3 regions of the Bradyrhizobium manausense genome follow, and region 1 is predicted to be linked to each of the others. Evidence: predicted binding sites of a transcription regulator. Region 1 holds the regulator's gene; each other region holds the start of a gene.
What was found. Region 1 encodes LexA, which represses DNA repair genes until DNA is damaged. Its sites were predicted from a motif close to TGTTCNNNNTGTGTTCNG; they were not measured.

Region 1 (10,664 bases):
CACCTGGTCCTCGATCACGGTCTCGCCGGTCTGCGGCGCGCGCAGGCGGATGGTCGGCTTGACGTCGGACGGTGCCGTTGCCGGGTCGCGGTCGCGCCACAGGCCGTCATAGAGACGGGTGCGGCCCTCCGCGCGCGCCTTCTCGCGCATCGCGGTCAGCTCCTCGACGGTGGCATAGCAGCGATAGGCCTTGCCATCGGCAAGCAGCTGCTCGGCGACCTCGCGATGCCGGGCGGCGCGGCTGAACTGATAGATGACATCGCCATCCCAGCCGAGCTCCAGCCATTTCAGGCCGTCCAGAATTGCGCCGATCGCGGCCTCGGTGGAACGCTCCCGGTCGGTGTCCTCGATCCGGAGCAGCATCTTGCCGCCGCGCTTCTTCGCATAGAGCCAGTTGAACAGCGCGGTGCGGGCGCCTCCGATATGGAGGAAGCCGGTCGGCGAGGGAGCAAAGCGGGTGACGACGGAATCGGTCATTCTTGGCGGGGCCTATGCATTGGAAGCGGTGGTATATAACAGGACCGGCGCATAACTAAAGCCCGGCAGCGGACCGCCAAGTCCATGCTTAAGCCCTTGGCTCAGCCACGCGAATTTGGCAGAAGGACCGCTGATTTCCCTACAGGATTTTCGTAATGACAGAACCGGTGGCGACTGAGGTTGGGCGCGATTTCATTCGTGACATCATCCAGGCCGACCTCGATCAGGCCAGGTACAAGGAGATCGTGACTCGGTTCCCGCCGGAGCCGAACGGTTACCTGCATATCGGCCACGCCAAGTCGATCGCCCTCAATTTCGGCATCGCCCAGGAGTTTCCCGGGCGCTGTCACCTGCGCTTCGACGACACCAATCCGGTCAAGGAAGAGCAGGAATATATCGATTCCATCCAGGCCGACGTGCACTGGCTCGGTTACGACTGGGGCAAGAACCTGTTCTTCGCTTCGGACTATTTCGACCGCCTGTACGAATGGGCGGAGAAGCTGATCCGCGATGGCCTGGCCTATGTCGACGACCAGTCCCAGGAGGAGATTCGCCTCGCGCGCGGCACGCTGACCGAGCCCGGCAAGAACTCCCCGTTTCGCGACCGCACGGTGGATGAGAATCTCGACCTGTTCCGCCGCATGAAGGCGGGTGAATTCCCGAATGGCGCGCGCGTGCTGCGGGCCAAGATCGAAATGTCTTCGGGCAACATCAATCTGCGCGACCCCGTGCTGTACCGCATCCTGCATGCGCACCATCCGCGCACCGGCACCAAGTGGAGCATCTATCCAAGCTACGACTATGCCCACGGCCAGTCGGATGCGATCGAGGGCATCACGCACTCGATCTGCACGCTGGAGTTCGAGGACCACCGGCCGCTCTATGACTGGTTCATCGAAAAGCTGCCAGTGCCGTCGAAGCCGCACCAGTACGAAATGGCGCGGCTCAACATCACCTACACGCTGCTGTCCAAGCGCGTGCTGACCCAGCTCGTCCGCGACGGCCATGTCGCCGGCTGGGATGATCCGCGCATGCCGACCATGGCGGGCATGCGCCGCCGTGGCGTGCCGCCGGCAGCACTTCGCGAGTTCATCAAGCGCATCGGCGTCGCCAAGGCCAACAGCGTCGTCGATGTCGGCATGCTGGAGTTCTGCATCCGCGAGGAGCTCAATCGCACGTCGCAGCGGCGCATGGGCGTGCTGCGGCCGCTCAAGGTCGTGATCGAGAACTATCCCGAAGGGCAGACCGAGGAGCTCGAGGCGATCAATCATCCCGATGATCCCAGCGCCGGCACGCGCAAGATCAATTTCGGCCGCGAGCTCTATATCGAGCAGGACGATTTCATGGAGAACCCGCCGAAGAAGTTCTTCCGCCTGTCGCCGGGCAACGAGGTGCGGCTGCGCTATGCTTATTTCGTCAAGTGCACCGGTGTGATCAAGAACGACAAGGGCGAGGTGGTGGAGCTGCGCTGCACCTACGATCCCGCGACCAAGGGCGGCAACGCGCCCGACGGCCGCAAGGTCAAGGCGACCATGCATTGGCTACCGGCGGCCAATTCGGTGCCGGCTGAGATACGAATCTACAACCAGCTGTTCGCCAATCCGAGCCCGGACGCCGCGAACTTCGCGGCCGATCTCAATCCGCAGTCGCTGGAGATTTTATCCGACGCGCGGATCGAGGCCTCCGTTGCGGAGAGCAATGCGACCGAGCCGATGCAGTTCGAGCGCCAGGGCTATTTCGTGCGCGACAAGGACTCGAGGCCGGGCAAGCCGGTGTTCTCACGCACCATCGGCCTGCGCGATACGTTTGCCAAGGAAGTCGCGAAGGGCTGAGGGACGCAACATGAGCAATGAAGCCGATACCGTTGTTTCCACAACCATCGCGAAATGGTGTGCCGGCTTCGCGACGCTCGACGCGGCCGCGCTGTCGTCGCTTTACTCCAGGAATGCGTTCTTCTTCGGCTCCAACCCAAAGCTCTATCGGGGCAGGGACGGCGTCGCCGACTACTTCAACGGCCTGCCGCGCTGGCGCAAACCGAGCGCGGCGTTTTCCGAGGTCAATGCAGCTCAGGCCGGTCCTGACCTGATCAACATGGGCGCCACCATCACGTTCGATCTCGCCGGCGAGCGCCCGGATTTCATCGTCAAGATGAGCTGGGTCATCATCCGCGAGGACGGCGACTGGAAGATCGTCAATCACCATGCCTCGGCGAAGGCGCCGCTGATTTAGCTCCACCGGCCTCGTCATTCCGGGATGGCCCGAAGGGCCAGGCCCGGAATCCATAATACCGGTTCGTGGCTATCGATTCCGGGCTCCCGACTTCGTCGCGCCCCGGAATGACGGAGGAATACGAACCGAAGCTCGCTCAACGCGTTGAGGTGGATCCAACCAAGGATTCCCCATGCAAAACATCGCAGAGCATATGGAAGTCATCGGCGCCGACGGTGTCCATGTCGGCACGGTCGACAAGGTCGAAGGTAACCGCATCAAGCTGACCAAGAAGGACAGCGGCGAGGGCAGCCACAAGGGCCACCACCATTTCATCGACAAGGGTCTTGTTGCCGGTGTCGAGGGCAACAAGGTCAGGCTGTCGGCCAAGGCGGACGTGGCCGTGACGATGGAAGAGGAAAAGTAGGGCTGCGGCTCCTTCGTTCCTGATCCGTACCGCTATTCGGCAGCCTGCACGTTCCGGTAGCCTCTGCGCCCGTCTGATATCGCAGGGTTGCCAGGGAATGGCGGAGCCGGGCCGGCCACAACGCGCCTCGCAGGGTATCGCCGGGACCTGGCCCACAGGCGGGGCCGCGTCGGCCGGCGGACTTGTGCCGACAGGGTTGGGCGTCTGGCCCGCGATCGCCGGAACGCTACGCGAATGGGCAAGGGCTGAAGCCGGCGCCGGGCGGCTGTTCCCCTGGGTGCCGATCGCCTTCGGCTGCGGCATCGCGCTTTATTTCGCCGCCGATCATGAGCCGGTGCTGTGGGTCACGGCTGCGATGGCGGTCGCGCTGACGCTCGGCGCGGTCCTGTTGCGGCGGAGCCGGTGGTTTGCGCCCGCGATCATCATCGCGGCGGTCGCAGCCGGTTTTGCAATTGCGACCTGGAAGACGGCACGCATCGCGCATACCGTGCTCGAAAAGCCGCTTTATTCCGTGTCGCTGTCGGGCTTCGTCGAGACCCGAGACATCCGCGAACGCACCGACCGTTTCGTGCTGCGCGTCACCGCGATGGAGGCGCAGCGCAGCGACGTGATGCTGGAGCGCGTCCGTCTCTCCGTGCGCAAGGGGGCGGCGCCCGATGTCGGCAGCTTCGTGCAGTTGAAGGCCCGGCTGATGCCTCCGCTCGCGCCGCTGCGGCCGGGCAGCTACGATTTCTCGCGCGACATGTTCTTCCAGGGCATCGGCGCCTCCGGTTTCGCGATGGGGGCGATCACGGTGTCAGCGCCGCCTGATGCCGGCGGCCTTCACTTGCGCTATGCGGCCGTCATGCAAGGCCTGCGCGACACGATCGACGCGCGCATCCGCGCCGTGCTCGATGGCGACAACCGCGCCATCGCGACCGCGCTTTTGACCGGCCGCCGCGACGCCATCACCACGCCCGTCAACGACGCGATGTTCATCTCGGGCCTCGGTCATGTGCTGTCGATCTCGGGCTATCACATGGCTGTCGTCGCCGGCGTCGTCTTCTTCGCAGTCCGGGCGTTGCTCGCACTGATCCCCGGGCTCGCGGTCGGCTTTCCCATCAAGAAATGGTCGGCAGCTGCGGCGCTGGTCGCGTCCGCATTCTATTTGCTGCTCTCGGGCGCTGAGGTCGCAACGCAAAGATCGTTCTTCATGACTGCGGTGGTGCTGCTCGCTGTCATGGTCGATCGCCGCGCCATCACCTTCCGCACGCTGGCGGTGGCGGCGCTGATCGTGCTTGCGGTGGCGCCGGAAGCACTGGTGCATCCGAGTTTTCAGATGTCGTTCGCCGCGACGCTGGGGCTCGTCGCGCTGGTACAGATCGGCATGCCGAACCTGTTTGCCTCGCCGGATCATTCCGCGACCGCGCGCATCGCGCTGTGGGGCGGCCGCGAGATCGCCATGCTGTTCATGGCCTCGATGATCGCCGGGTTTGCGACCACGCCTTATGCCGCCTTCCATTTTCACCGCATCACGCCGTACGGTGTGCTCGCCAATCTTGGCGCGATGCCGGTGGTGTCCGCGCTGGTGATGCCGGCGGGGCTGCTCGGACTGCTCGCGGCACCCTTCGGACTCGACGGTGTGTTCTGGTGGCTGATGGGAATCGGCATCGACTGGATGGTGGCGGTGTCGCGCTGGGTGGCCGCGCTGCCCGGCGCGATCGGCCACGTCGCGGCCTTCGGGACTGCGCCGCTGATTGCAGCCAGCCTCGGCCTGATCCTGATGGGTCTGTTGCGCTCGCCACTGCGCTGGTCGGGCGCGTGCGTGCTCGTGGCGGCGACGATCTGGGGCCTGTCCGTCCGGCAGCCCGATATTCTCATCGCCGGCGACGGCCAGAACGTCGCGGTGCGGGGCAGGGATGGGCAACTGCATCTGATCAGGACGAAGAAGGACAATTTCCTGCTGAAGGAGTGGCTCGCGGCGGATGCTGATCCGCGCGATGCTACGAGCGCCTCGCTCGGTGATGGTGTGTCGTGCGACGAGGCCGGCTGCGTGATGCCGCTCGCCGACGGCCGCATGATTGCGCTCTCGCTACGCATCGACGCCCTGGCCGACGATTGCAGCCGTGCCGCGCTGGTGGTGACGACAAGGCCGGCGCCGCCGGATTGCGCCGCGATGGTGGTCGATCGGCCGCGTCTTGCGCGCCAGGGTGCGCTGGCGCTGACGCAGCGTGGCGACGGTTTTGCGATCCAATCGGTGAAGGCGAGGGGCGCAAACCGCCCCTGGTCGCCGGCGGCGGCCGGCGATGGAGATTTCGAACAGATCCTCATGCCGCGGTCGGCAGCTCCGCGCGCCAAAGATGCGACTCCGTCGGAGGCCGATCTTCAAGCCGAGGACTGAAGTCGACTTTTCAGCCGATCGGCAGGCGCGGGGGCGTCGTCGTGCGGCTGTCGGCGACCACTTGCGGCTTTTGCTCACGCTCGCCGAGCGGCTGCGTCACGGGCAGTTGCAGCACGGTCGCGCGCTGGCCCTCGACGAGCTGCGTCACCAGCACGTATTTGCCATCGGGGAATTCGATCGCGTCGTGATGACGATCGGGAATGTGCGGATCGATCTTGCCGAACTTGCCGACGCGCGAGTTGACGGTGCGCGTCCAGATCCACCTGTTGTCGTAACGGACGTTGTCGGCGAAGGCGAGCTCCGTTCCCGGCAGCAGGCAGACCGCGACCGACATATCGGCTTCGGAGGCGAAGCCGCGCGTCGAGGTGCCGCGGAAGGTTGTCGTGACGATCGTCTCGCCGACTTCTGCGGGACGCGTCGCAACGGCATGCAGGCTATAGTCACACATCGGGTGCTCCTCAGTCAGGATAGCAACCCGCGCCTCTGTCTTGCGAGGCGCAGGCCTCTATCAGAGTGGAAGCGTAAAAAACTCTGCCCGGTTGTAGGCAAATCTGCGGCTCGCGTGCGCGAGCCGCGATCACATTATCTTTCCCAAATCCGTAGGAACAAAGCCCACCCGCGCGCATTTTGCAGGCGCGCTACAGCGACCTGAACTGCCTTGTGCGTGCCGAGGATGTCGCGCTGGGAGAGGGGGCTGGATAGCCTGTGCAAGACCGGAAAAACTATCCAGCCGAGCGGACAATCGTCCGCTCCAATCGTCGATCGCGCGTGAGCGCTCAATACTTCCGGTACAGCCCGATCAGCTTGCCCTGGATCTTGACCCGGTTGGGCGGCAGGATGCGGACCTCATAGGCGGCATTCGCCGGCTCGAGCGCGATCGAGGCGCCGCGGCGCCGGAAGCGCTTCAAGGTTGCCTCCTCGTCATCGATCAGAGCGACCACGATATCGCCGGTGTCACAGCTCTCGTTGCGCTGGATCAGCGCCATGTCGCCGTCGAGAATGCCGGCTTCCACCATCGAGTCGCCGCGCACTTCGAGCGCATAGTGCTCGCCCGCACCGAGCATGTCGGGCGGGACGCTGATGGTGTGGCTGCGGGTCTGCAGCGCCTCGATCGGGGTACCGGCCGCAATCCGGCCCATGACGGGCACCGCGACGGGACGCTCGCCCTCTTCGGCGGACGGGCTGGACGTCGTACGCACCTTGCCGAGATTGCCCTCGATGACGCTCGGCGTGAAACCGCGGCGGCTCCCGGCGGCGGCCTGGAGCTCAGGCAGCTTGATCACCTCGATCGCGCGGGCACGGTTGGGCAGGCGGCGGATGAAGCCGCGCTCCTCCAGCGCCGTGATCAGGCGATGGATGCCTGACTTCGAGCGCAGATCGAGCGCATCCTTCATCTCGTCGAAGGAGGGCGGCACGCCGCTTTCCTTCAGGCGCTCGCTGATGAACCGCAGGAGTTCGTATTGTTTGCGCGTTAACATCTCGACCAAAATCCCCCTGACGATGTCGTTCGATTCCGAGACGCTGAATTTCAGCAATAAGCCGCTACATGCTCGAAACAAATCATGAACGGACACTATATGTTCGATACATGTTCCGCAACTGCTTAATTTACAGTGAACGCGACAAACTTCGCGGAACGGTTGCGAACGCTGCAGTCAGGCGGGCAGTCGCAACACCTCGCAGGGCGCTCCCGCTTCGGCCTTCGGCGCGAACGGCGCGCGCACGAGAAGTGCCTGTGCCGCAGCGAGATTCGCAAGCAGCGAGGAGTCCTGGTGGTTGACGGGAAGCGCGACGAGCGTGCCATCATCACGCAGATCGAGGCGCGCGCGCAGGTAATCCTCGCGCTGGTCATTGGCGCCGACGTCGCGGCCGAGCACGGCGCGTTCACGGCGGTGATGGACAACCGAGCGGCCCGACAACGCGCGAATCAGCGGCACCATGAACAGGAAGCCGCAGACGTAGGATGACACTGGATTGCCGGGCAGGCCGATCACGCGCATCGCCCCGAGCTGTCCGTTCATCATCGGCTTGCCCGGCCGCATCGCGATCTTCCAGAATGCCATCGCGGTGCCTTCGTCGCGGAGTGCCTGCTGCACCAGATCGTGGTCGCCGACCGAGGCGCCGCCGGTCGTGATCAGGATGTCGGCGCCGGATTCGCGGGCGCGGCGGATGCCTGATGCGGTTGCAGCAAGCGTGTCGGCGGCAATCCCGAGGTCGATGGTGTCGGCGCCTTCGCTGCGGGCGAGGGCGTGCAGGGCGTAACCGTTGGAATAGACGATCTGACCGTGGCCGGGTGTGCTGCCCGGCATCACCAGCTCATCACCCGTCGCGAGAATCGCGACCTTCGGACGGCGGCGGACTGCGAGCTGCGGATGATTCATGCCGGCGGCGAGCGCAAGGTCGCGCTCGGTGAGCCGCGCACCTTTGCGCAGGAGCACGTCACCCTCGCGGAAGTCGATGCCGGCCGGGCGTATATGCCGCCCGGTGACGGCGGCTTCCGTGATCGTGATGCGGCTGCCGTCGGCGACGGTGTCCTCCTGGATCACGACCGCATCCGCGCCATCGGGCACGACACCGCCGGTGAAAATCCGCACGGCTTCGCCCGAGCCGACGGTGCCTCCGTAGGGACGGCCGGCTGCGACCTCTCCAATGACAGTGAGCTGCGTGTCGACCTTGGCTGCATCAGCCGCACGAACGGCATAGCCATCCATCGCCGACATCGCCTGCGGCGGCTGCGTCCGCCGCGCCGCGACATCGCGCGCGAGCACGCGATGGAAGGCTTGATCAAGGGCGATGGTTTCTTCAGGCAGGGGCTCCGCGCCGGCAAGCACCGCGGCGAGCGCATCGGATACCGGCATCAGGGCCACGGGTGAAAACTCCAGCTGCGCCCGTTCGGGCAAATCGGCGGCGAGAGTTCTAGCCGAGTGCAGGCGCAGAGGCAAAACGGGGGGCGCGCAGGATTTATCCTGTGCCATCCGCTCGGCGACGAAGGTGGAGCATCAAATGCGTTGCGGCAAATGATCCAAACGGGCGAGGCTGACCTGGACGCGGATCGCCGTGGCGAGGACGAGAGCCACGGCCGGTGTCGGTCAGGTCCCCGGCACCTTGGCCGGACTGACGTCCGGCGCTTTTGGATCCTTGTCGGGCATAGGATCGGCCTGTGCCTTCAGGTCGGCCGCCTTGCTGATCAATTTTGCTGAAAGCTCAGAATCCGAGGTGGTCCTGGCGAATTTCATCAGCAGGGAGGCCTGCTTGGTGAGGTAGGTTTTGCCCAACACGTCGATACGTCCGATGTAGAATTCCCAACGGACTCATGAGTCCGGAGGCGGTCATTCGTTCCCGGAACTTCGTATAAAAATGCACAGAGCGTTTTGGTTCCTGGGTTCCGGGCGAAATTGTTCCGGAATCACCGGGTCAGATCCCCAGCGCCCGCAGCGCCTTCCCGACATCGGTGGGCGAGGTGACGTGCACTCCGGTCAGCCCTCGGGCCCGGGCGCCTTCGACGTTCTCGGCGAGGTCGTCGAAGAACACGATCCGGTTCGCCGGCACGCCGATCGCGGTGACGACATGGTCGAAGGCTTCCGCATCCGGTTTGCGCAGGCCGATGCTGGAGGACAGATAGAGCTCGCGGAAATGGCCGAGCAGGTCGGCATATTCCTTCGAGAAGTAATCCACGTGTGGGCGGTTGGTGTTGGAGAAGGCATAGACCGGCATCTGCCGCGCTGCGCGCGGCAGCAATTCTGCGATGTCGGGCATCTCGCCGGCGAAGATCGCGTTCCATCCCTCCAGGAACTGCGCATCCGAAATGCCGATGCCGAGCGATGAGCGGAGCGACTGAAAGTAATCCTCGTCGCTGATCTTGCCGACCTCGTGCAGCCGGTAGGCCTCGTCGCGCACATAGCGCGCGACGATGGCTTCGGGCATGCAGCCCGCATGTCCCGCCCAGCAGGCGATCGCCTTGGAGAAATCGATGTCGAGCACCACGCGCCCGAGATCGAACAGGAGCGCATCCGCGCTGCCGGGAGAGAGCGAGGTCACTTGCGTCCTTTCAATCAGTATCGATACGGCTCGTGGTCGAACAGCGGGAAAGCGCTGAAGACGCTCGGCGCATTGGTCGCGGTGGCCGGATGCAGGCAGGATTTGTTGACCTCGGCGAACGAGGTGGTGCCGAGCAGGCCGAGGCAGCGCAGCACCTCGTCCTCGAGCAGTTCGAGCATCCGCGTGACGCCGGCCTCGCCGGCCGCAGCCAGGGCCCAGCATTGCAGCCGGCCGATGCCGACGAGGTCGGCGCCCGCCGCGATCGCCTTGACGATGTCGGTGCCGCGACAGATGCCGCCGTCGACCATGATCTTGGCGCGGCCCTTCACGGCGTCGACGATCTCGGGCAGCACATGCATGGCGCCGCGGCCGTGATCGAGCTGGCGGCCGCCATGGTTGGAGACGTAGATCCACTCGACACCGTGATCGACCGCGATCTGCGCGTCCTCGGCGGTGGCGATGCCCTTGAGGATCAGCGGCATCTTGAACTTGTCCTTGACCATCTTCACGGTCCGCCACTCCAGGCCCTTCTGGTAGTCTCCACCGGTGGCGCGCAGGCGGCTCTCGCGAACGTAACGCTTGGCGATGTCACGCTCACGACGGCTGTAATGGGCGGTATCGACGGTCAGGCAGAAGGCGGCATAATTGGCCTTCTCGGCGCGGCTGACGACGTCGGCGACGAATGCGTCATCGCCGCGGACATAAAGCTGGTACATGCGCAGCGCATCGGGCGCGGCCTCGGCGGTCTTTTCCAGGCCCGGCTCGGAGACCGAACTCAACATGTGCGACGCGCCGAACGTGCCGGCCGCGCGCGCGACGCTGGCGGCGCCATGCGGGTCGAAGATCTCCAAGGCGCCGACGGGGGCGAGCACCACGGGCAGGCGCATCTTGCGGCCGAACTGCTCGACCGAGCCGTCGACCTTGCGCACGTCACGCAGCACACGCGGGCGGAAGGCGATCTCGTCCAGCGCCATGCGGTTGCGGCGCATCGTGGTTTCGGTCTCCGCGGCGCCGACGATATAGTCCCAGGCATTCTGGTTGAGGTTGGAGCGCGCCTTCCGGACGAATTCGTGCAGGTTCTGGAACGGCTCGTTGCTGGCGCCGAGTTCGACGTTTCTTTCCGGCTGGATGCGC
Region 2 (10,664 bases), on a different contig from region 1:
GACGAGCGATCTCGTCCGGTCCCTTTAGTCATGCTGCGTTGGTTACCAGCGGTCGCCTACACCGACGCCCACGCTGACGCCGGGCGCGCGAATGCCGACGCCGGCGCGTGGACCGTCGTCCCAGTCGCGATAGCTGCGGCGCTCGTAATAGCGCTCGCGCGGCATCCGCGCATAGGAGTCGCGCACGATCACGCGTGCACCGCCATGAGTGCGATAGCAGTTGCCGGCGTCATCGCAGACGAGCCGCACCTCCTGAATGAGATCAGGGCTGGTGTATTCGCTGGTCGTGTAGAGATCTGCGGCTTTCGCGCCGCTTGCCGAAGCGAGCGCGCCGACGCCGGCAAGCACTGCAATTGTGAACGTCCTCATCCTGTCCTCCTCCGAAACTGCCCTCGGCGGTAACAAGAATGGGAGGCCGCGATCGTTCCGGGCCCAATTACAGGTTTTTCCCGGAACCGGATCGTTGCTTGGTGCGATTGATCGCTAGATCGGCTCGTAGGCTTCCGAGCCGCAGATGTCGTCGGCTTCGGCGCGCCGCCGGTCGACGACTTTTCCGTCTGATATCGTCACGATGTAGGTCTGCGTGCCCAGCGCCGAGCCGGTGGCCGAGGTGAGTTGTGCGCGGACACAGGCCGTCCAGCCCATTCCGCGGATCTCGTGATGGGGCAGGGCGACTTGCACCTCGCGCGGATAGGAAGTGTTGAGGAAAACCACCTCGATCTGTTCGCGCACCACGCGCTTGACGTCTGGCGGCGGGTCGGGTGGCTGCTGCTCGGCTTCCTTGATGCGCATGAACTCGGGGACAGGCGCGCGGCTGTCGGCAAAGCCGCACCCGCCGAGCGCGAGCGCGCCGGCGAGCATCGCCACACGAGCAACAATCCGCAACATTCGTGAAGGTCCCCTGCGGGCCAACAGATAGGCGCGAATTGGGCGGGACGAAGTCCTGCGCGATCAACATTTGCTGAAGCTGCGGAACCGACGCAATTGCCCATACGGGATTGCAGGCTAGTTTGCATCGCGAATGAGACGGAGTGCGGCAATGAAGATTTTGGTCGTAGCGGCTGCAGTGCTGGCGCTATCCGTCGTATCCGCACAGGCGCAGATGGGCGGCGGCCGGCGCCACTCCGGCGTGGGCGGCCAGAAAGCGGACCGCGCGCCCAAGGCCGACGAGAGGGCCTACAAGGCTGCGCTTGATCGCATTCCGGTCCCCAAGGAAAAGTACGACCCCTGGGTCGGTGCACGTCTGAGCGAACCCGCGAAGAAGCCGAAATAGAGCATCCTGATCTTCTGCGTGCCGATGGTCGCGGGATCGCGGCGGCGTCACCGACGTTGTATCGCGCACTCATGGTCGTGTTGTGTATGCGATGCGAATAGTCGTTCACATCGCGCGCGCTACTGCACGAATGCGAGGCCGATGCGCCTGTCGCTGCGCCAAACGGTGCGGCAGCTCCGCACGAAATTGTCGCGCTCGATCAAGAGGGTGAATGATTGCGGCAATGTGATCGTTGTGTCGAGGTCGATGGCGGCGCCGCCTTCCGACATGTTTCGCACTGTGCACGCGATTCCGCTATTTTCAAAGGTGATCGTACCACCTTTGAAAACCCGGTGACGCTGCGTCGCACGCTTCTCGACCATCCGCATTAATCCATCATGATGATTGTGAAATAGTGCATAGAAATTGCGTTGATCTAAACTCAATACTGGCGCTACTTGCACAGCGCTTCACACTTCGTTTACGACGTTGAGACGGCGAGTCACTTCGCCGAATTTGCCCGCAAGCCTTTCCTTTATGGCGTTAGGCGCCGATGGAGATTCCGATGAAGACCACGCTTTCGCTTGTGTTCGCCGCAGCGCTCTCGCTGTCGTCGATGCCCGCCCACGCCTTCAAGTGGGACCTCTCGACCATGACCTGCAAGCAATTCCTCGATAGCGGCGAAGACAATATCGGGGTCGTGCTGACCTGGATGGACGGCTGGTACAAGGGCGACGAGGACAACGCGATCATCGACACCGATGTGTTCGTCGAGAACGCCAAGAAGTTCGGTGCCTATTGCGGAAAGAATCCGACCGTCAGCATCGTCACCGCCGCCGACGAGATCCTCGGCAAGTGATTCTTGAAGTGTGCGACCGAAGCGCGATCGCATCGTGCTTCGCTCTTTCGCTTTGACACGATCCGAGATGGAGAGCCGCGGTGAGCGTTGCGCTCACGCGGCTCTCTTCTTTCGAAATGACGCTCAGCCCGGCAACATCGCGAACGCGCTCGAGACCATCGCCACCTGCTTGTTGTCGGTAGCGGAGAGCAGGGTGACGCGGCCGAAGCTCATGGTGCGTCCGAGCCGCACCACGCGCGCATCCGCCAGCACATCCGACGAGGAGATCGCGCGCATGAAATGCGTGGTCTGGTCCACCGTCGTCATCGGACGATAACCGCGATTGGCGGCGAGATTCGCGATCACCATTGCGGTGTCGGCCAGTGCCATCAGTGCCTGGCCGCAGACCACGCCGCCGTTACGGCACAACCGTTCCGAGAACGGCATGCGGAGCAGCGCGCCCGGCTGCCAGTCCGGCGCCTCGGGAGGCGGGATGTGCTCGATGCGCTCGACGGTGAGGTTGAGATCCTGGATCCAGGGCGCAAAGACCTCGCCGAGTATCCGTCTGGCCTCGGTGATGCCGAACTCGGCTTCTGGCTGCGATGGCATTGTTGTCGTTCCCTCCTGTGTTGCCGGATGTTTCGCTCATTCTGCCCGTTCGGGCTCGGCAAAGTCACGGGGGCCGTCGGCTTGAAAATGCCCGACTTCGCCCGATATGATGCCGGGCTTGGGAGCGGGTGGACGATGTTGCGTCGAAGTGTCCTGTTCCTTTGTCTGGCCGCGTTCGGTCTGGCACAGAACGGCTGTACCAGGTGCGGCCCGGTCTGGGATGACTGGCTCCATGGGCCGAAATCGTGCAAATCGGGTCGGATTTAGCGGATTGAAAGCGGCGCCTGGCGCTGCGAAGACGGACAGGATGTGGTATCCGCGCCCTCTATCGACGATCAAGGAGTGACTGATGAAGCTTTTCCGTATGGCGGCGGTGCTGGCGCTGGTGGCTGGACCGGCCTTTGCGCAGGAGTCGCCCCATATCAATCTGATGGCGGATGGCCCGGCCAAGACCGACGACGAAAAGGCCGCCGATGCAGCGCGCGACAAGGCCTACAAGGAGACGCTGAAGAAGATTCCGGACGCCAAGGCCTCCAGCGATCCCTGGGGCGGAATGCGCGCCGACGCGCCGAAGCAGCCCGCACCGAGGGCCGCGGCCGCCAGCACGTCCAAGAAGCCGAAGGCCGGCACGGCCGCCAATTGACCGCGCTTCCCGGAGGCAGATGACGCCTCCGGCAGGACTCCCCTTCGTCGAGGCTGGATCCTACATTCCCTCGCAGTGTTGCGTTGAGGAGGCAGGACATGGCGGATCGTCCGCGGGACCTCGCCGAGCGGATGGCGCGCCGGCGCAAGCGAGCCACCGGGGCGGACCACAAGGCCGGTGACGGCTATTTGCGCGAGAGTTTCACCCTGCCGCGCGCCGCGGCACGGGCAAGGGCGCAGGCCTTCTTCGCGCGCTATCCCAAGGCCGGCTATATGAGCGAAGTCGAGACTTGGCGCGAACTGCCTGATGGCGACATCGAATTCACCATGCGGCGATTGCCCAGCGCCGACTGATGCCAACCTCGGTCGCTCAACCCTGACGGGTCAGTCCGACCTTTGACCGATGGCCTTCAACTCCCGGTCGATGCGCAACTGCACGCGCCGGATCGCCAACAGATCGATCTTCGTCTCGGTCTTGCCTGTCTTGGTCTCGTCGCCGATCCGGAACTGCCATTGCCAGACACCCGAGATCGCTGTCTTCGCAACCGTGAACTCTACGCCCCTGTGATTCATGGTCACCTCCACGATTCAGCTTGCCATGTCCGGTAACATGTTGGGCGTCTCAATATTCCATCGCCACGGAAATACTGCCTTTAAGTCGTGGATAGTCCATCGGAATCCAACAAGCGCGCGCGGTTCGAAACAAGCGAAATCAAATTCCGAAAGATGGAACCGACGGATGTATGAAACCTGGGCGCGGCGTTGGCGCCGATTAGGTCAGGAACTCTGTTCTTGGTGGGAGAACCACGGAGTTCCATTCGTGCCGTGGTCCATCGCGGTTGCAAAAGAGATTGCTGATTGTGAGCGATGTCGCCGGCGCGACCGTTCGCAGCGGATGGGCACATTCAGGACTTTTCCACTTTTGCGTGCGCCTCGAATGTGATCTGCTCAGTGCAGGGGGCATGGACGGGCGTCGCGCAAGGGGAAGACGTGAACTGGCTCAGACATCTCGCTCAGCGATGGAGTGCGCGACATTTCTCGCTGGTTTGTCCGCAATGCAGGCAGCCCGCTTCCTCCCTTCTCTACAGGCGTGGACGCTTCATGCTTGGTGACGACAAGCTCGTCTGCGAGCAGTGCGGCACGACCAGCGTCGTCACTTTCTGGCGCTTCGAAGGGCTGTCGTGCCAGGGCGGGCGTGACGATTCGGGCAGACACCGGCGCTTGGCAGACTGGCTGCACTGAGCTCGCGCCACGCGCGCGACGAATCATGCCATCGACAAAGAAAAAAAGCCCCGCCAGGGGAGAGCCGGGCGGGGCAAAAGGCTATTGGAGGCTGAGGTGCTGGGCTGCAACACCATAGCGACATGACCGTAGCCCGCTCAGCTTACGGCAGCCTGACAGACTGAAAGCGGATCGGACCTCGATCTGATCGCGCAGCTTCGGCCGACAGGCGACTGGCGCAAGCTTGTGCGGGGTTTGCGGTTGCATTTAGAGCCGCTCTCACGTCCCAATTCAGACATCCCCCCGCACAACTTCGGACACATCCGTTGGCGACACTTTGCGCGCACGGCGAAGCCATGGGGGATACGTGGCGCGCCGATAGCGGGGTGGCATCATGGACAAGGTAGAGCGGTCATTCGCCGCCGCGACGGCGGCTGGCTTCGTGGTATTGGTGATCGGCATCGTGCTGCTGGCGCTGATGTAGCAACAGCTTTGGCGGCACGCGCCGCGAAAGCCGCAAAACAACCCCATGCACAGTAGGCAACGGCCTGTTTTGGCAGGTTGTTTCCCTAGTGGATCTTGATCTCGTCCACGGGCAGGCGGAGATCGGCGGCGCGCTCCGCGCGATCCTTCTTTCGAAACTCGGTTTCGCTGCGCTCGAACTTCGTCATCTCTTCGAGCGCCACCTCGCGCAGGGACTTGCGCCTGAGCGCATCGCGGCGCGTGTTGTCAGTCATGATCCGATCCCCATTGCGGCCCGCTCTCAAAGGAAAGCCGGCGGCCGCCGAAGAGTCCTGTGCCGAAGGATTGCGAAATTATGACGGCAGAACGGCTCTCCGTCCTGGATGCGCATCATCTTCAGAGGCGAAGCGCGGTCTCACATTTCGCGGAGGGCAGGGGCGCCGACCGCTTTCATGCTAGCGTGACGTGCCGCACCGGAGATGGTCATGGGCTTTTGGCTTTTCGTCATCATCTCGATTGGGTCGATCCCGCTCGCAGGCGCGATGGCGCAGGAGCGCAACAGGTCGCTGCGGACGTGGCTTTGGATCGCCGTCGCGGTCGGCCCCCTGGCTCCCTTGGCGCTGCTGATCCTCGGGGATGCGAAGCGTCCGGTCTCCGCCGATTGAGATGGCCTCAGTGCATCTTGCGGCGGAGTTGCCTGATGACCTCGCGGAGATCGTTCGCGTAGTCGGCAATGACCCGGCGCGCTTCCTCGTCAGGCGACAGCCTGGCGGAGGGCTCATCCGGCGGTTTGGGAGTTTCGCTGTCCATGGTCTCGATCTCGCGCCGGTCGTTCAGGGCCGCGATCGATTGAACGCGAGGGACCAGGTTCCCGCCTTCACATGTGATATCGCCGGCCAAACGAGGCGGCCTCAATCTTTACAGTACAGCCGCTTGCAGGTCGGACAGCCGTAGACGTGGATGTGCCTATCCTGGTGCGGATCGAAGATGCGGGCGCGGAACCTGGTTGGCGTCCGGCAATCGTCGCACCGAGGGCTTTCCTCAGCGGTATCAGGAACTTGGTCGCCCACGGCGAACCCCTCTGCCTAAGACAGAGGCAACCCAACAAATGTTAGGTGGTTCCTATACGGCCGATCGCCCTCGCCAGCTCGTCCGCCAGCACCTTGTAGTGCGCGGCCAGTTTCGCGAACGTCTCTCGTTTCGATGGGTCTGTCGCCAGCTTGGCGATCAATTCGCAGTTGGCCGCTTCGGTCCGAAGCTTCTCCAACTGGGCCTGCATGTCTTTCATGGTCCTTCCCAACCCATGCGCTGATTGAGAAAGCTATTTGGCGTAGTCCGCGATTTCGATCATCTCCGGAAAAGCACGGGGTATGATGAATTAGAGCATTGGAAACATCAGCTTATGTCTCTCAATCATGGCTCGGTTCATCGGCCGTATGGGTTCGTGCGCTCGCGGGACGGGCTATTCCAAATTCCGGTGCTGCTCGAATTGGAACAGTGACCTCGGGACATCAGGAGACGGCATCTCCGGGGTACTGGAACACCGCATTTTCCCGGACTCCACACACGCGCGAAACTAGGTAGAACTACGCAGGCCGGGGCTGGTATTTTTATCCCGAACAATTATTGCGACCGGCCAAAAGGGCTACCGCGAGGTGGCCCTTTTCGATTCTGGCATCTGCAGAGACGGATTACGACACTGGCAGGAACGATCGCCGGATTGCCAAGTTTTCCCGATACCCTTCCCCAAGGGTAACACGTTGGCCCCAGCTCCATCGCCCCCCACTAGCGAGCTGGGGCCTTTTCGCGGCACGCTGAAACCCTTTGACGGATCGGCCGTATTTGGCGGGATGGCTGCGACCGATCTCAGCCTCCTGGTAGCCATCCGGCCCCGTTGTGCTGCTCGCGCGCCGGGGCCGTTTTCCGTCCGCGAGGGGCAGATCAGGACATCTGCAGGTTCAAGAAAAAGGCCGCCAATTCGAGGCGGCCTTACTTCTTGTCGAGCTGTTGTTCTGGGTCGCGTGGTGGCCGCGCGCGTTCTGCCGCTTCCTTCTTGCGGATCTCATTCAGGAGCTGCTCGAGACTCTTCTGCTGCTTGTCCGGCATCCCATCAGTATGATCGGGAAAACTTGGCAATTGATGAATCGCCAAGTGGAGGGAGCCTTACAGCGCGATCGACAGGATGGTGACGAGGGCAACGGCGGTCAGCCCCCAGGTCAATACGTGCAACATCCAAAGCTGCATCATCGCTCGCCCCGCTCGGTTTCCTGCCATGACAGGGAAGGCCGCTGCGCGATGTGCGACTTGAGCTAGATCAAGAGAGGACGAGCAGGGCGACCGCGGCGACGGTGAAGACACCGGCCGAAATGGCAGCCAAACGCACGAATAGCTCCTTGCCCATGCATGGAACTTAGTCCCGGGCGCGACGCCCTGACTATGCAGTTTGGGACACCTCAACACCTCAACGGTGTCGATAATCGGCAGTTTAGGACTGAGGACGCAGCCGGAATTCGACTTGGGACACGCGGGGTCAATTCGGACAGAACCCAAATCCCGGTGCCGTCCGAAGTTAGAATTCTGGCAGGAACGATCGCCCCATTACCAAGTTTTCCTGATGCCCTCCGCCCCGAGGGCGACCCCAAGTCGGCCCCAGCTCTTGCCCCACCCCAACCCTGCGAGCTGGGGCCTTTTTCGGTCGCGGTGAGGCGGATCAGGGCTATGGCAGAGGCGGACGGTCTTGCCCTCCCGGGAGCCGGCAAGTGATCGGGGCAGGCGGGGGGAGGCTGTGTTGGTCGGGCAACGACAACTCGGGGTAAATACGGCCAACCCAGATCCGGTGCTGTCCAAATTGGTGACCGCGAATTTAGATCAGGAAATCATCACATGTTAGATCGCAGAGCCGGGAAATGGTGGAAGTTTCCGGTCGCGGATAATTGGGAGAAGACCTCGGCATGTTTCGGGCCGGGGTCTTTTCGATTCACGACACCCGCAGAGGCGAAAGAGGCCACCAACTGAAGCGGCCTCCTTGGGTTCGGCGCAAGTTAGCCCTTGAAGGTGGTGTTGTTGACGAGGACGTTGTGGCCGGGTCCGACGACAAGCGTGTTGGTCATCTTGTCATTTCCCTGCATGGCGAAAAAGTAGCCAAACAAGCTGAAGTGAAATTCGAATTCTGCGCCGCCGGTCACGAGGTCGAGGTCGTCATCGGAGAGGGCGCTTCCGTCAGTCATGGTCATCTCCTGTGGTGCTTGGAGGCGAGTCCATTCCCGCCGGATCGGGGGATACACGGCGGTCAGATTGGCCGCTGTGCTATACATCACGCTGACATCACACTTCCAAATCAGGCCGCTGCATTTTCAAGCCAGGCCACCGCGCTCGGAAGCAGGCCAGCGCGCAAATCTCGCAAAGAACATATTGCGAACAAAGAACAGATGGTGTACATTGCTTTTATCGACGACCCGCCGCGCCAACCGTTTGTCCCACACGCGAATCCTCGCCATAAGGAGCACGACCCAATGTCCACCACTGCCCTGCGTATCGTCGAAGGATCTTCCATGGACAAGAGTAAAGCTCTGGCTGCCGCGCTCTCCCAGATCGAGCGGCAGTTCGGCAAGGGCTCGGTGATGAAGCTCGGCAAGAACGACCGTTCGATGGATATCGAGGCGGTCTCGTCGGGCTCGCTGGGGCTGGATATCGCGCTTGGCATCGGCGGCCTGCCGAAGGGGCGCATCGTCGAGATCTACGGGCCGGAATCCTCGGGCAAGACCACGCTGGCGCTGCACACGGTGGCGGAAGCCCAGAAGAAGGGCGGCATTTGCGCCTTCATCGACGCCGAGCACGCGCTCGACCCGGTCTATGCCCGCAAGCTCGGGGTCAATATCGACGAGCTGCTGATCTCCCAGCCGGATACCGGCGAGCAGGCGCTGGAAATCTGCGACACGCTGGTGCGTTCGGGGGCGGTGGACGTGATGGTGATCGATTCGGTCGCAGCCCTGGTGCCGAAGGCCGAGCTCGAAGGCGAGATGGGCGATGCGCTGCCGGGCCTGCAGGCCCGCCTGATGAGCCAGGCGCTGCGCAAGCTGACGGCCTCGATCAACAAGTCCAATACCATGGTGATCTTCATCAACCAGATCCGCATGAAGATCGGTGTGATGTACGGCTCGCCCGAAACCACGACCGGTGGCAACGCGCTGAAGTTCTATGCCTCCGTCCGCCTCGACATCCGCCGCATCGGCGCGATCAAGGAGCGCGACGAAGTGGTCGGCAACACCACCCGCGTCAAGGTGGTGAAGAACAAGCTGGCGCCGCCCTTCAAGCAGGTCGAGTTCGACATCATGTACGGCGAGGGCGTCTCCAAGATGGGCGAGATCCTCGATCTCGGCGTCAAGGCCGGCATCGTCGAGAAGTCAGGTGCCTGGTTTTCCTATGACAGCCAGCGCCTCGGCCAGGGCCGCGAGAATTCGAAAGCGTTCCTGAAGGCCAACCCCGACATCACCACCAAGATCGAGACCTCGATCCGCCAGAACTCCGGCCTGATCGCCGAGCAGATCCTGGCCGGCGCTCCCGAGCGCGACGCCGACGGCGAAGAGCCCGCGGACGAGTAAGCCTCGAGTCAAAGTTTTTCGCGAGGAGCGGGCCCTGGGGACGTTGAGTTGCCGACGTCGTCAGTGCCCGTTTCTTTTGGTGCGTCGTGGTGATCGGGTGGCGTGATGAAGCGTCTGATCCTGACTGGCTGGTACGGCGGGAGTGAGCTTGCTCGAGCCGGTTTGGCCGAGATCGTCGTACCGTTCCATTTTCAGTTGCTTGATGGGCTCGCGCGATGCTCAGTACCGGCCGTATCCGGGCTGGAGGAGGGGCCGTTCTCGCTCGACATGCACAACGACGCCCTCCGTCACGCACGATACAAGCGGTCCCGCCTGTCGCTCACTGACCTCGGCAAGGCGGTGCTGGGAGGCGATCAGAACTTTTGCCGGCACAACCGGATTGATCGCTGGTGGGGCGGCACTCACCTGACCAGCGAGCGGCTCTGGCGATGGGATCGCGAAAGCCGTTCGTTGGTTGCGCCTTAGAAGCACATTCGGTGCCGTAGTGCGGTAGGATGGGTAGAGCGCAGCGAAACCCATCGCCTTTTCATCGCCGGAAAGAGCGCAGTGATGGGTTTCGCTGCGCTCTACCCATCCTACGAGTCTTATTCCGCGGCCTCCGCGTAATCGCTCACCGGCGGGCAGGAGCACACCAGGTTGCGATCGCCGTAGACGTTGTCGACGCGCCCCACAGGGCACCAGTATTTGTCGGTGCGCGAGGTGCCTGCCGGGAAGCAGCCCTCGCTGCGGGCGTAAGCGCGCTTCCAGTCGTCATCCGCAATGTCGTGCACGGTGTGCGGGGCGTGCCGCAGCGGCGAGGCCTCGATCTTGAAGCGGCCGGCCTCGACCTCGGCGATTTCCTTGCGGATCGCGATCATGGCGTCGCAGAAGCGATCCAGCTCCGCCTTGGATTCCGACTCGGTCGGCTCGATCATCAGCGTGCCCGGCACCGGGAAGCTCATGGTTGGGGCGTGGAAGCCGTAGTCGATCAGGCGCTTTGCGATGTCGTCCACGGTGACGCCCGAGGTCGCCTTCAGCGGGCGGGGATCGACGATGCACT
Region 3 (10,664 bases), on a different contig from region 1:
TGCTCTACGGCTTGGCGCACTGTCTTGGTTCGTCGGAGGAAATATTCTCACTAATCCAAACTGCACTACAGAGGACGCGAAATGGCGGGTTTCATTTCCTTGTTTCATTTAACGATGGGCCGCACGATTTGTCGGCGCATCCAAATTTTTCACCAACGCTACTGCCTCATTCGTTTTACGTAGATCAGTACCAAGGCCACACGATCCTCACTGAATCGGACTCAATTATTCACGAGACGCATCCTCACAACAACATTCCACATTTTCACAGTCTTACTCGGCTGTTGGTGAAGAAGGTTTCATGACCTGTCCCCCTGATCTTCGAAGATTGTATCGTGATAGGCGTGTGGTCCCGTTTATTGGCGCGGGAGCTTCTATATCAGTCAGTTGGGACGGCGGTAAGAAGCGAGGGCCGTCTTGGGAAGCTATGGTAGATCAAGCCGCCAAGCTGATTGGCTGTAACGAAGAGAACCTACTGCGGATGCGAGGAAGTGATCTTCAAATACTGGAATACTTTAAGATTATGAACCGCGAGCTCGCGCCGCTAACTAACTGGCTCTCACGGCAATTTGCAGAGGCGACCGATGCTGATATTCTTGCTTCGCCCATTCATTCAGAGTTGGTCAAGCTAGATCGCTGCAGCCTTTATTATACGACGAACTATGATGACTTTATCGAACGAGCTTTAAAAAGGAGCGGACGTAGTACGCACATTGTTTCCGGCGAACACACTATCGCACATGATAGGACAGTCGTTGAAGTCGTAAAGTTTCACGGTGACTTCAACAACCCGCTGCAGATGGTGGTGACCGAGTCGGAATACATGGACAGGATGCGACTGGAAAGTCCAATGGACTTCAAGTTGCGCGGCGACATTCTCGGGAGGGCCGTTCTATTCATCGGATACAGTTTCCGCGACCCCAATGTGAACTACATCTTTCACGTCGTGAATCGCCTATTTTCTGATCTGCCAAACTCTTCCAGCGGAAGAAGAGCATACATCGTTCTCCCGGAGCCATCGGAGTTCGAGCGTCGGCTCTTTAGTGAACGTAACATCGAGGTCATACCGGTTGGGGCCGAGGAGATATCGAAGAATGTAGCTGAAGTGCTCCATGGGATGAGGATCTAGTGATGAGTGCCTCTCCCATACAGATCGCTTATTGTTCTTGGAGTAATTTCAAGAAGGAAGAATGGGCGTTAGCGAAGGACGCGATTGAGCTTGACGGTACCGGCAAGAAGCTCGGCGAGCTCTTCGATATTCGCTTTATAAGAGCTAAAACAACCGAGCCGCTGTTGTGCGATCTCGAAGCCATGGTGAAGTTCAAGGTTGGGTCTGCGTATCGACAGATTCAAATTCCCTGCATTGTTGAGCATGCTGGGCTTATTCTAGAGGGGTTCGAAGATAAATCGTTTCCAGGCGGCCTCACTCAGCCTATGTGGGACTCGCTTGCGCCAGAGCAATTTGTAACGGCTTGCTCGACGCTCTCAAGTAGAGCTGTGGCGCGAGCTGTAGTCGGGTATTGTGATGGCCTAAACGTTCATACCTTTGTTGGGGAGATGCGAGGCGCTCTGAGCAATTCTCCAAGAGGGACTCGGGATTTCTATTGGGACACCATTTTTTGTCCTGACGGATTTGGTGGCCAGACCTACGCTGAGATCGTGAAGGATGATCGTTCTGGTCTCGGAAAAAAGCTAGCGGTGTCCCAATCAATCAAGGCGCTTAAGGCATTCATGCGGCATCGCTTAGGCGCTGAACCGTCGTTGTTTCCAGCACTATGAACGCATCTTTGGCAATAGCTCGTCTAGCGTTCGCCGAAAGGCCTCCATTCCAAACGAATTATAGATGTACGCGTTTGCTTGGCGCCCGAGGCTCGAAATTTCGCCCTCGACTGGCGCGTCATATACTTTGAGAAAGTCGCGATAGCTAAATTTGAGCGTCCCTGCTTCTCTGGCGCGATACATGTCGAAGGCGACGTCGGGTGGAGTTTGCACAAAGAGCAAACCAACGCTGCTGTCACACTTTCGTTCTAAGTGCTCAAACGTGTCGAGATTTCGAATTCCATCAACAATTGTACGATTGCCTTCCCCGCAAGCGATTTGGCTTGCGATCGCGTCGGCTAGCTTCTTGGTGCCACCTTCTGAGCTTATGAATTCGTATGCTCGAGTTTGAAATGCCTCACGCCCAATCTCCGAGATCGGAGGTGACGCCATCAATTCACGAACTAAGTCGCCGGTCTTGATCAAAGAACAATGCAAGCGCTGGCTTAGGTAATTGGCGGTTTCTGACTTTCCTGATCCAATTCGGCCTGCGACGACCAGGATGCGGTCGCTAGCGAGGCGAGAGTTATTTACGATCTCGAATCTTGCCCGCGTGAACAGAGTCGACGGATAGAAGCGCCGCAAGCAGAGTTGTGACCAATATTCGAAGTCCGTTATGTCGACCTTGTCCTTTGAAAGATCGATCCATCCGAGCCCTTTGATTGACGAGTCGCCCTTTTGAAGTTTTTTGGCCGTGTTCCAGTCCGGGAGCCAGGCGCGATAAACAACGGCAACGTGTCGTCGCCCGACTTCCGAAGAATCGTCGTTGAGGACCCCAAGACACTCTAATGGGACACCCTGGAAAAGATCGATAGTGGCTTTGTCTGTAAGGTTTGCCTCAGTCGAAATCTTGCGATTTCGTCGAGGGCGGTCCGGCAAAAAAAGCTCTTCCGCGAGCTCTCTGCGACCGCAAGCCGACAAGCCAAAGTCTGCCCGCGAAAGCATATCGAGGTCAGCAGCGCTGACATGGCCGCCGAATCCGATGCACTTTGATCCTCTCAGAAATTCGGCCGCTCGGCTGAGATAGGACCGCTTGAAGAACAGTAAGCGCTGGCCGCACTGAACTAGGACGTACGTTATGAATTGCTTGGCGTCATTGTTGACCTCGGCCTCAGCCCGGCCGACGTAGGTGGTGTTCTCCTCGCTAAGGAGTTGCCCAAGTATTGGGGGTGTGTCGGTGTCGATACCCTGAAAGGTGAGGACATCGCGAAATGCTGACTCCGGAACGCATAGGACTTCTTCTTTCGGTGTACGAAGGACACGGCGCTCAGCGACATATTCAGATTGAACGTCGGCAATGGTGTTGTCCTGCTCACTGACTGACGTGCCTAGAGAGGTGCGTAACGTAAAGCGTCCGCGACCAGTGCGCACAAATTGTGAGTCAGTCTTTCCGTGCAGGATGTCCATGCTGAGCCGTGCTTGCATGGATTTTTGGGGAGTGCGGCCCATGGTGTGGTCGCCAAAGAGTCCTTGCTCGATCCCTCGATCAACGATCTCGCCAGCGCTAAGGGGGACCCGAGACTTGCTCAACACAATCTCCGCGACACGAAGAAAGGTTTGTCGTTCACCTTCGACGTGCTCGTCGGTGTGAGTCTGCACGGTAACCGTTTGTTTTTGGTAACTATGCATTAGGGCGATGTGCTTCCGCTGGCCGAATGCTCAAAGGCTAACTCGGTCTGAGCCGCGCAAGAGGTGCAGTGCGGCCGCCGCTTGTGAGGCTCCCAAAAGGTTCAGTCGATTGATGACCTTAGCGTAGTTTAATCCGAGCGACGCGGCGACATAGACATTTGCACCACAAAACAAAAACGGCCGGATCTTTCGATCCGGCCGCAACGCAAACTCTACTTGGCTAAGCCTACGCCACGCAACCTAGCCCCCGCCCAACTCTGAAATCTTAGCTGGCCTTCTTGACCGGCGCGTCGCCGACCTTCTTCTGGATGGCGCGCTTCAGCTCGAGGGCGCGCGGCGACAGGACGTCGGCCTTGGCCTTGAGCAGGAAGGCGTCGAGGCCGCCATTGTGGTCGACGCTCTTCACCGCATTGGTGGAGACGCGCAGGCGCACGTTGCGCTCCAGGGCTTCGCTGATGAAGGTCACGTTGACCAGGTTCGGCAGGAAGCGGCGCTTGGTCTTGATGTTGGAGTGGCTGACCTTGTGGCCGACGAGGGGGCCCTTGGCCGTCAGTTCGCAGCGGCGAGACATGGTAGAAATCCTTAAAGCTGATCCCCCAACGGGTGCGGCCGCCATTCTGGGCGCCACGGGGGCTAATTCTTTCGTCCTTGCAGGGAGCGGGCGGACGTATAGGGGGGAAGGGGCGGGACGTCAAGGTTTTGGCCGGTCTTTTCGCCTCTCCCCGCGTGCGGGGAGAGGCCGGAATGCGCGCGATTAGCGCGGATTCCGGGTGATGGGGAGTCTCCGCGGGAGTGGGGCAGCAGTTAGCGCCCCCCAGAGGAGAAAGCCCTCACCCGCGCTGCGCGCGATCTCTCCCGAAAGCGGGAGAGGTATCCGGGCCCGGGCTCCTCAATCACAAAAACGGCAGTGTTTAAAACGCCTTACCATCACATAAAGGGCGCAATCGCCCCCGAATAGTCCGGTGAGTTCCCGGCTTGTGACGCCTGGATGCATTGCTTGCGGCTGTAACAGGCTTAAATAACAATCACTCGCTTCCGGATTGGACCGTCTCGTGCACACGTCTTTCCCCTTTCCGCCCCGGTTGCGTTCAACCGGCAGGCTGGCGCTGGCCGCTCTCGGCGGGCTGGTCCTGGCGTGGGGGGCTGCGCCGGCGGCCGCGCAGGGCAAGCTCGAGGCGCAATATGAGGCCTCGCTGGCGGGCATTCCGGTCGGCCGCGGCGCCTGGAACATCGACATCCAGGACGACGTGTTCTCGGCGGCGGCCTCCGGCGGCACCACCGGTATTCTGAAATCGTTCGCGGGCGGGTCCGGCACCGGCGCCTCGCAGGGGCGCGTCGTCAACGGCGCGCTGGTCGCGACCGCCTACCACGCCTCCACCACCACCTCGAAGAAGACCGAAGAGATCCACATCACCCTCGACAAGGGCAATGTGAAGGAGTTCGGCATCGTTCCGGAGCCGCCTGTTGATGCCGACCGCATCGTCGTCACCGACGCGCATCGCCGCGGCGTGTTCGATCCGATGACGGCCTCGCTGGTCCGCGTCCCCGGCAACGGCGAGGTGCTGTCGCCGGAGGCCTGCCACGGCAGCGCGTCCGTGTTCGACGGCCGCATGCGCTACGAGCTCAAGCTCGATTTCAAGCGCATGGAGACCGTGAAGGCCGAGAAGGGCTACAAGGGCCCGGTCGTGGTCTGCGCGCTCTATTTCGTGCCGGTCGCCGGCTACATCCCCGACCGCCCCGTGATCAAATACCTCGCCGCCCAGCGCAACATCGAGATCGCGCTCGCGCCGGTCGCGGGGACCCGGATCCTGGTCCCGTTCTGGCTGAAAGTGCCGACGCCGCTGGGCCCTGCGATGCTCGAAGCGACCAGCTTCATCACCACCGCCCAGCCGCCGCGGGTGGCGAAGACGCAGTAAGGCGCCGCTGCTGAACGCCCCCAGTCATATCAATGGCTTGGCTACTGTGCATGGGGTTGTTTTCGCTGATATGAGCTGGGTGGTCGGCTTTTTCCGGAATCCATTTGACTCCCCGCCGATTCTGATTCGACTCCGCGTCGTCCCCAACTTAACCAAATCCGTCACCCCATCGCCGCTTGTGCGGCGACCCAAAACTCCATCTAGTGCGCAGGAAACAAGAGTCCCGCGACATGTTGCGTGAACGGAACAGGACTCCGAAGGGAGTCAGCGATTCGGCCGCGATTCGTTCTAGAGTCGTTCCGAAGCTTAAAACGAACGGGAAAAGCGTCGCAAAGTGAGACAGTTGCGCGAGGATTTCTGCTCCCACGCCGAGCGGGCAGGCCACGGCGTGCCGGATGCCCCGGTCAAGCCGGGGCATGACGGCGGCGCACCCCATTGCCTCAAACAGCACTGACATTCGCCCCATTCGCCACTACCTAATCATTTAGACATGGCTTTCTCTTCCTCCTCCTTCGCTTCCGAGCGCGCGCCTTCCGATCGAGTGCCCGGCGCCGGCGTCACTGCGGTGCTCGGGCCGACCAACACCGGCAAGACCCATCTCGCCATCGAACGGATGCTCGCGCATTCCTCGGGCGTGATCGGCCTGCCGCTGCGGCTGCTCGCGCGCGAGGTCTACAACAAGATCGTCGCCCGCGTCGGCCCCGAGGCGGTCGCGCTCGTGACCGGCGAGGAGAAGATCAAGCCGAGAAATCCGCGCTATTGGGTCTCCACCGTCGAGGCGATGCCGCGCGACCTGGATGTCTCCTTCCTCGCCGTCGACGAGATCCAGATCGCTTCCGATCTGGAACGCGGCCACGTCTTCACCGACCGCATCCTCAACCGCCGCGGCCGCGACGAGACGCTGCTGCTGGGCGCCGCGACCATGCGCCCGATCATCGAGCGGCTGCTGCCCGGCGTCTCCATGATCACCCGTCCGCGCCTGTCGCAGCTGGAATTCGCCGGCGACCGCAAGATCACGCGCCAGCCGCGCCGCACCGCGATCGTCGCGTTCTCGGCCGACGAGGTCTACGCCATCGCCGAGCTGATCAAGCGCCAGCATGGCGGCGCGGCCGTGGTGCTGGGCTCGCTGTCGCCGCGCACGCGCAATGCGCAGGTCGAGATGTTCCAGAACGGCGACGTCGACTACCTCGTCGCCACCGACGCTGTCGGCATGGGCCTCAATCTCGACGTCGACCACGTCGCCTTCGCCTCCGACCGCAAGTTCGACGGCTACCAGTTCCGCCGCCTGACGCCGGCCGAATTCGCGCAGATCGCCGGCCGTGCGGGGCGCGCCACGCGCAACGGCACCTTCGGGACGACAGGCCGCTGCGGCCCGTTCGAGCCCGAGCTGGTGAATGCGCTCCAGAACCACATCTTCGATCCCGTCAAGATGCTGCAATGGCGCAACTCGAAGCTGGATTTCTCCTCCCTCGGCGCGCTCCAGGTCTCACTGAACCTCGCGCCCGGCCACGAGACGCTGACGCGGGCGCCGATCGCCGAAGACATGCGCGTGCTCGACCACGCCGCCCGCGACGTCGATGTGCGCGATATCGCGCATGGCAAGGCCGCCGTGGAGCGGCTCTGGGACGCCTGCCAGGTCCCGGACTACCGGAAACTGTCGCCGGCCGCCCATGCCGAACTGGTCACCACGCTGTATGGCTTCCTGATGCAGAAGGGCTGCATCCCCGATTCCTGGTTCGCGGCCCAGATCGACCAGGCCGACCGCATCGACGGCGATATCGACACGCTGTCGGCCCGGATCGCGCAAATTCGCACCTGGACCTTCGTCGCCAACCGCCCGGACTGGCTGAAAGACCCCGAACGCTGGCAGGGAATCGCCCGCGAGGTCGAAAATAAATTATCGGATGCGCTCCATGAACGCTTGACTGAGCGTTTCGTTGATCGCCGGACCAGTGTATTGATGCGCCGCCTGCGGGAGAACACGAGCTTGAATACGGAAATCGGCAAGACCGGCGAAGTCATCGTCGAAGGCCATGTCATCGGCCGCCTCGATGGCTTCACCTTTGCACCGGATGCGGCGGAAGCCGGCTCCGATGCGAAAGCCTTGCAGGCTGCCGCGCAAGCGGTGCTCGCCGGCGAGATCAATGCGCGCGCCGAAAAACTGGGCAACGCGCCGGACGACCAGTTCGTGCTGACCTCGGACGGCACCATCCGCTGGACCGGCGACGCCGTGGCCCGGCTGACCGCCGCAGAGGAGGCGCTGCATCCGCGCATCCGCATCATCTCGGACGAGCGGCTCACCGGTGGCCCGCGTGAGAAGGTGCAGGCGCGGCTCGACCTCTGGCTCAAGACGCATATCGAAAAGCTGCTCGGGCCGATGTTCGAGCTGTCGAAGGCCGAGGACGTCACGGGTATCGCCCGCGGCATCGCCTATCAGCTCGTCGAGGCGCTCGGCGTGCTCGAGCGTCCGAAGATCGCCAATGAGCTGAAGGATCTCGACCAGCCCTCGCGCGCGACGCTGCGCAAATACGGCGTCCGCTTCGGCGCCTATCACATCTATTTCCCCGGCATCCTGAAGCCCGCCGCGCGTGCGCTCGCAGCACTTTTGTGGGCGCTGAAGCAGGACAATGTCGATCTGTCGGCGCTGTCGGGCGCGCAGCATCTGGCCTCGTCCGGCCGCACCTCGTTCCCGGTCGACAAGAGCCTGCCGCGCGATGCCTATCGCGTGCTCGGCTACAAGCAGGCCGGCGAGCGCGCCGTTCGCGTCGACATTCTGGAACGCCTGGCCGACCTGATCCGCCCGGCGCTGGCCTGGCGCGAGAATTCGCCCGGAGAAAAGCCCGCCGGTGCATTCGACGGCCGCGGCTTCGTGGTGACGCAGGCGATGACCTCGCTCACCGGCTCCGCCGGCGAGGACTTTGCCTCGGTCCTGCGCGCGCTCGGCTATCGCATGGAGAAGCGTGCGCCGCTGCCGCCAAAGCCGGCTGCGCCTGCTGCCGCGGAGACGCCGGCTGTTGAGGCTTCTGCCGAGGCGCCTGCGACCGAGGAGACTGCGGCGCCCGCAGATGCCGCGATCGAAGCTGTCACTGTCGAAGACGCGCCCGGCATGGAGCAGCACGACGAGCCCGTTCACGAAGAGCCGGCGCTCGAGGCCTCGCCTGAAGCGCCCGTCACGCCCGAAGATGCCCCGGGCATCGCGCCGCCGGCGGAAGAGGCTGCTGCGCCCGCTGAGAGTGCTGCTGAAGCGGCTCCTGCCGAAACCGCGGCTGTGGAAGCCGCCGCCTCTCCCGATGCCGCTGCGCCCGTTGAAGCTGCTGCCGCGCCCGCCGAGCCTGAGCTCGTCGAAGTCTGGCGCCCCGGTGGCCGTCACGAGGATCGCAAGCCGCGCCACGAGCGCCACCGTCATCAGCGCCACAACAACCAGCGTCCGCAGGCCGGTGCTGAGGCTGGCGCTGCACCTGCCGACGGCGAGGCCGCGCAGGCCGCTGATGGCGAGAAGCGCGGTGAGCGCCATCGTCACGGCGGTCATCGTCGCGACGGCGGCCGAGATTTCCGCAAGCCGCGCGAAGGTGGCGAGGGCGCACCGCGCCAGGAAGGGCGCGACGATCGCAATCGCAGCTTCCAGGGCAAGGACCGCGACAACAAGGATCGCGATCGCAATCGCGACAACAAGAAGTTCGGCGGCGATCGTGACAAGGGTCGCGACAATCGTGGCCGCGACCGCGACAAGGGCCGCGACCGTCAGGGCGGGCCGTCGCTGCGTCCCTACGCTTCGAGCGCGAATCCGCGTGAGCGCGATCGTCCCGCTGACCCGAACTCGCCGTTCGCCAAGCTTGCCGCGCTGAAAGAGCAACTCGCCGGTCGGAAGGAGTGATCCCACGACCACCGAGCGGCAGCGCCTCGACAAATGGCTGTGGCACGCGCGGGTCGTGAAGGCGCGCACCTCAGCGGCTGAACTCGTCGAGTCCGGACACGTCCGGATCAACGGCACGCGCGAGAAGTCGCCGGGGCACGCGATCAAGATCGGCGACGTCATCACCGTCGCGCTCGATCGCACGGTGCGCGTGTTGAAGGTGATTGATTTCAGCGAGCGCCGCGGCGATGCGGCTTCGGCGCGCGTGCTCTACGAGGAGCTCGGCGCGAAGAGCTCGGCGACGTAAAGCGCAATTAGTTGCGCTTCGCATTCATTTCTTGGTCGATCAACCACATAAAGCCGTCATGATCGGGGCTTCCCGACCTTGCAGCGCGGGGCCATCCGCGCTACGCAAGCCGCGACTTTTAAAAGAGCTTTTCGGAGCGTTGGATGACTTACGTCGTCACTGAAAACTGCATCAAGTGCAAGTACACCGACTGCGTCGAGGTCTGCCCGGTCGACTGCTTCTACGAGGGTGACAACATGCTCGTCATCCACCCGGACGAGTGCATCGATTGCGGCGTGTGCGAGCCGGAATGCCCCGCCGACGCCATCAAGCCGGACACGGAACCGGGCCTGGAAAAGTGGCTGGAAGTGAACACCCAGTACGCCAAGAGCTGGCCGAACATCACCCAGAAGAAAGAATCACCCGAGGACGCCAAGGAATTCGACGGCATGGAAGGGAAGTTCGAGAAATATTTTTCTCCGAACCCCGGCTCCGGAGACTAAATTCCGGCGTAAACTTAACCCTAATACCGTCGTCAGCGTCGAAAACCAGCCCTCAAGACCCCTAAATCATTGATTTTTGCGGGAAATGTGCTATATTGGGCACATTAAGCTGAACCCCCGTCAGCCCAGTTGGCCCCGTTGGGTTCCCGTGAAACCAAATGTCGAACAGGGGCGTGGCAGTTTCCGCGCGCAGGCTGTGTCACAGAAAACGCGTAAAAAGAGTACTTCAGCGAGGGCTTCCCATAAGGAGGCCAAAAAAGTCGCCGCGGCCAGCCGTAGCGCATCCAAGGGTCGGGCCGCTGCCAAGGCGCCGCCGGCTGCAAAGTCCTCGAAGAACAAAAGAAGCGCAATGCCTAACAAGACTGCCAAACCGGCCGCGAAAGCGACCGTTGCCAAGCCTGCTGCTGCCAAGGCTCCCGCTGCCAAGCCCGTTGCTCCGAAGGCCTCTGCTCCTGCCGCCCCTGCCAAGGCCCCCGTTGTTGCGGCCAAGCCGGCTGTGAAGGCCGCCGCGCCCGCGCCGAAGGTCGAGGAAAAGAAGGTCGTGACCCAGCGTCAGGGCTTCAAAGCCAATGAATTCGTCGTCTATCCCGCTCACGGCGTCGGCCAGATCCTGGCCATCGAGGAGCAGGAGATCGCCGGCGCGAAGCTCGAACTGTTCG

Region 2: a site for LexA is predicted at 8,427-8,444, ahead of recA (recombinase RecA). Genes of this name have one in related genera too.
Region 3: a site for LexA is predicted at 5,648-5,665, ahead of JQ631_RS29840 (helicase-related protein). Genes of this name have one in related genera too.

What each region holds. Positions count from the first base shown of each region.
Region 1 covers NZ_JAFCJI010000001.1:1,864,802-1,875,465, forward strand. The annotation lists gene gltX (glutamate--tRNA ligase) at 1-477, opposite strand, end outside; gene JQ631_RS08715 (glutamine--tRNA ligase/YqeY domain fusion protein) at 633-2,309, shown strand; gene JQ631_RS08720 (nuclear transport factor 2 family protein) at 2,320-2,706, shown strand; gene JQ631_RS08725 (DUF2171 domain-containing protein) at 2,879-3,112, shown strand; gene JQ631_RS08730 (ComEC/Rec2 family competence protein) at 3,210-5,492, shown strand; gene JQ631_RS08735 (hypothetical protein) at 5,503-5,940, opposite strand; gene lexA (transcriptional repressor LexA) at 6,269-6,970, opposite strand; gene JQ631_RS08745 (molybdopterin molybdotransferase MoeA) at 7,148-8,359, opposite strand; gene JQ631_RS08750 (hypothetical protein) at 8,582-8,770, opposite strand; gene JQ631_RS08755 (HAD family hydrolase) at 8,907-9,530, opposite strand; gene JQ631_RS08760 (alpha-hydroxy acid oxidase) at 9,545-10,664, opposite strand, start outside.
Region 2 covers NZ_JAFCJI010000003.1:259,628-270,291, reverse strand. The annotation lists gene JQ631_RS28045 (hypothetical protein) at 43-369, opposite strand; gene JQ631_RS28040 (hypothetical protein) at 484-888, opposite strand; gene JQ631_RS28035 (hypothetical protein) at 1,040-1,273, shown strand; gene JQ631_RS28030 (PilZ domain-containing protein) at 1,393-1,635, opposite strand; gene JQ631_RS28025 (HdeA family protein) at 1,818-2,111, shown strand; gene JQ631_RS28020 (PaaI family thioesterase) at 2,235-2,699, opposite strand; gene JQ631_RS28015 (hypothetical protein) at 3,049-3,342, shown strand; gene JQ631_RS28010 (hypothetical protein) at 3,441-3,695, shown strand; gene JQ631_RS28005 (hypothetical protein) at 3,726-3,914, opposite strand; gene JQ631_RS28000 (hypothetical protein) at 4,443-4,583, shown strand; gene JQ631_RS27995 (hypothetical protein) at 5,132-5,299, opposite strand; gene JQ631_RS27990 (hypothetical protein) at 5,510-5,689, shown strand; gene JQ631_RS27985 (hypothetical protein) at 5,697-5,834, opposite strand; gene JQ631_RS27980 (hypothetical protein) at 6,136-6,312, opposite strand; gene JQ631_RS27975 (hypothetical protein) at 7,014-7,175, opposite strand; gene JQ631_RS27970 (hypothetical protein) at 8,066-8,251, opposite strand; gene recA (recombinase RecA) at 8,537-9,625, shown strand; gene JQ631_RS27960 (hypothetical protein) at 9,731-10,090, shown strand; gene gcvP (aminomethyl-transferring glycine dehydrogenase) at 10,210-10,664, opposite strand, start outside.
Region 3 covers NZ_JAFCJI010000005.1:152,029-162,692, reverse strand. The annotation lists gene JQ631_RS29870 (class I SAM-dependent methyltransferase) at 1-305, shown strand, start outside; gene JQ631_RS29865 (SIR2 family NAD-dependent protein deacylase) at 428-1,129, shown strand; gene JQ631_RS29860 (non-canonical purine NTP pyrophosphatase) at 1,132-1,779, shown strand; gene JQ631_RS29855 (HTH domain-containing protein) at 1,774-3,447, opposite strand; gene rpmB (50S ribosomal protein L28) at 3,713-4,018, opposite strand; gene JQ631_RS29845 (DUF3108 domain-containing protein) at 4,500-5,363, shown strand; gene JQ631_RS29840 (helicase-related protein) at 5,854-9,237, shown strand; partial or broken gene JQ631_RS29835 (RNA-binding S4 domain-containing protein) at 9,251-9,523, shown strand; gene fdxA (ferredoxin FdxA) at 9,667-10,005, shown strand; gene JQ631_RS29825 (CarD family transcriptional regulator) at 10,355-10,664, shown strand, end outside.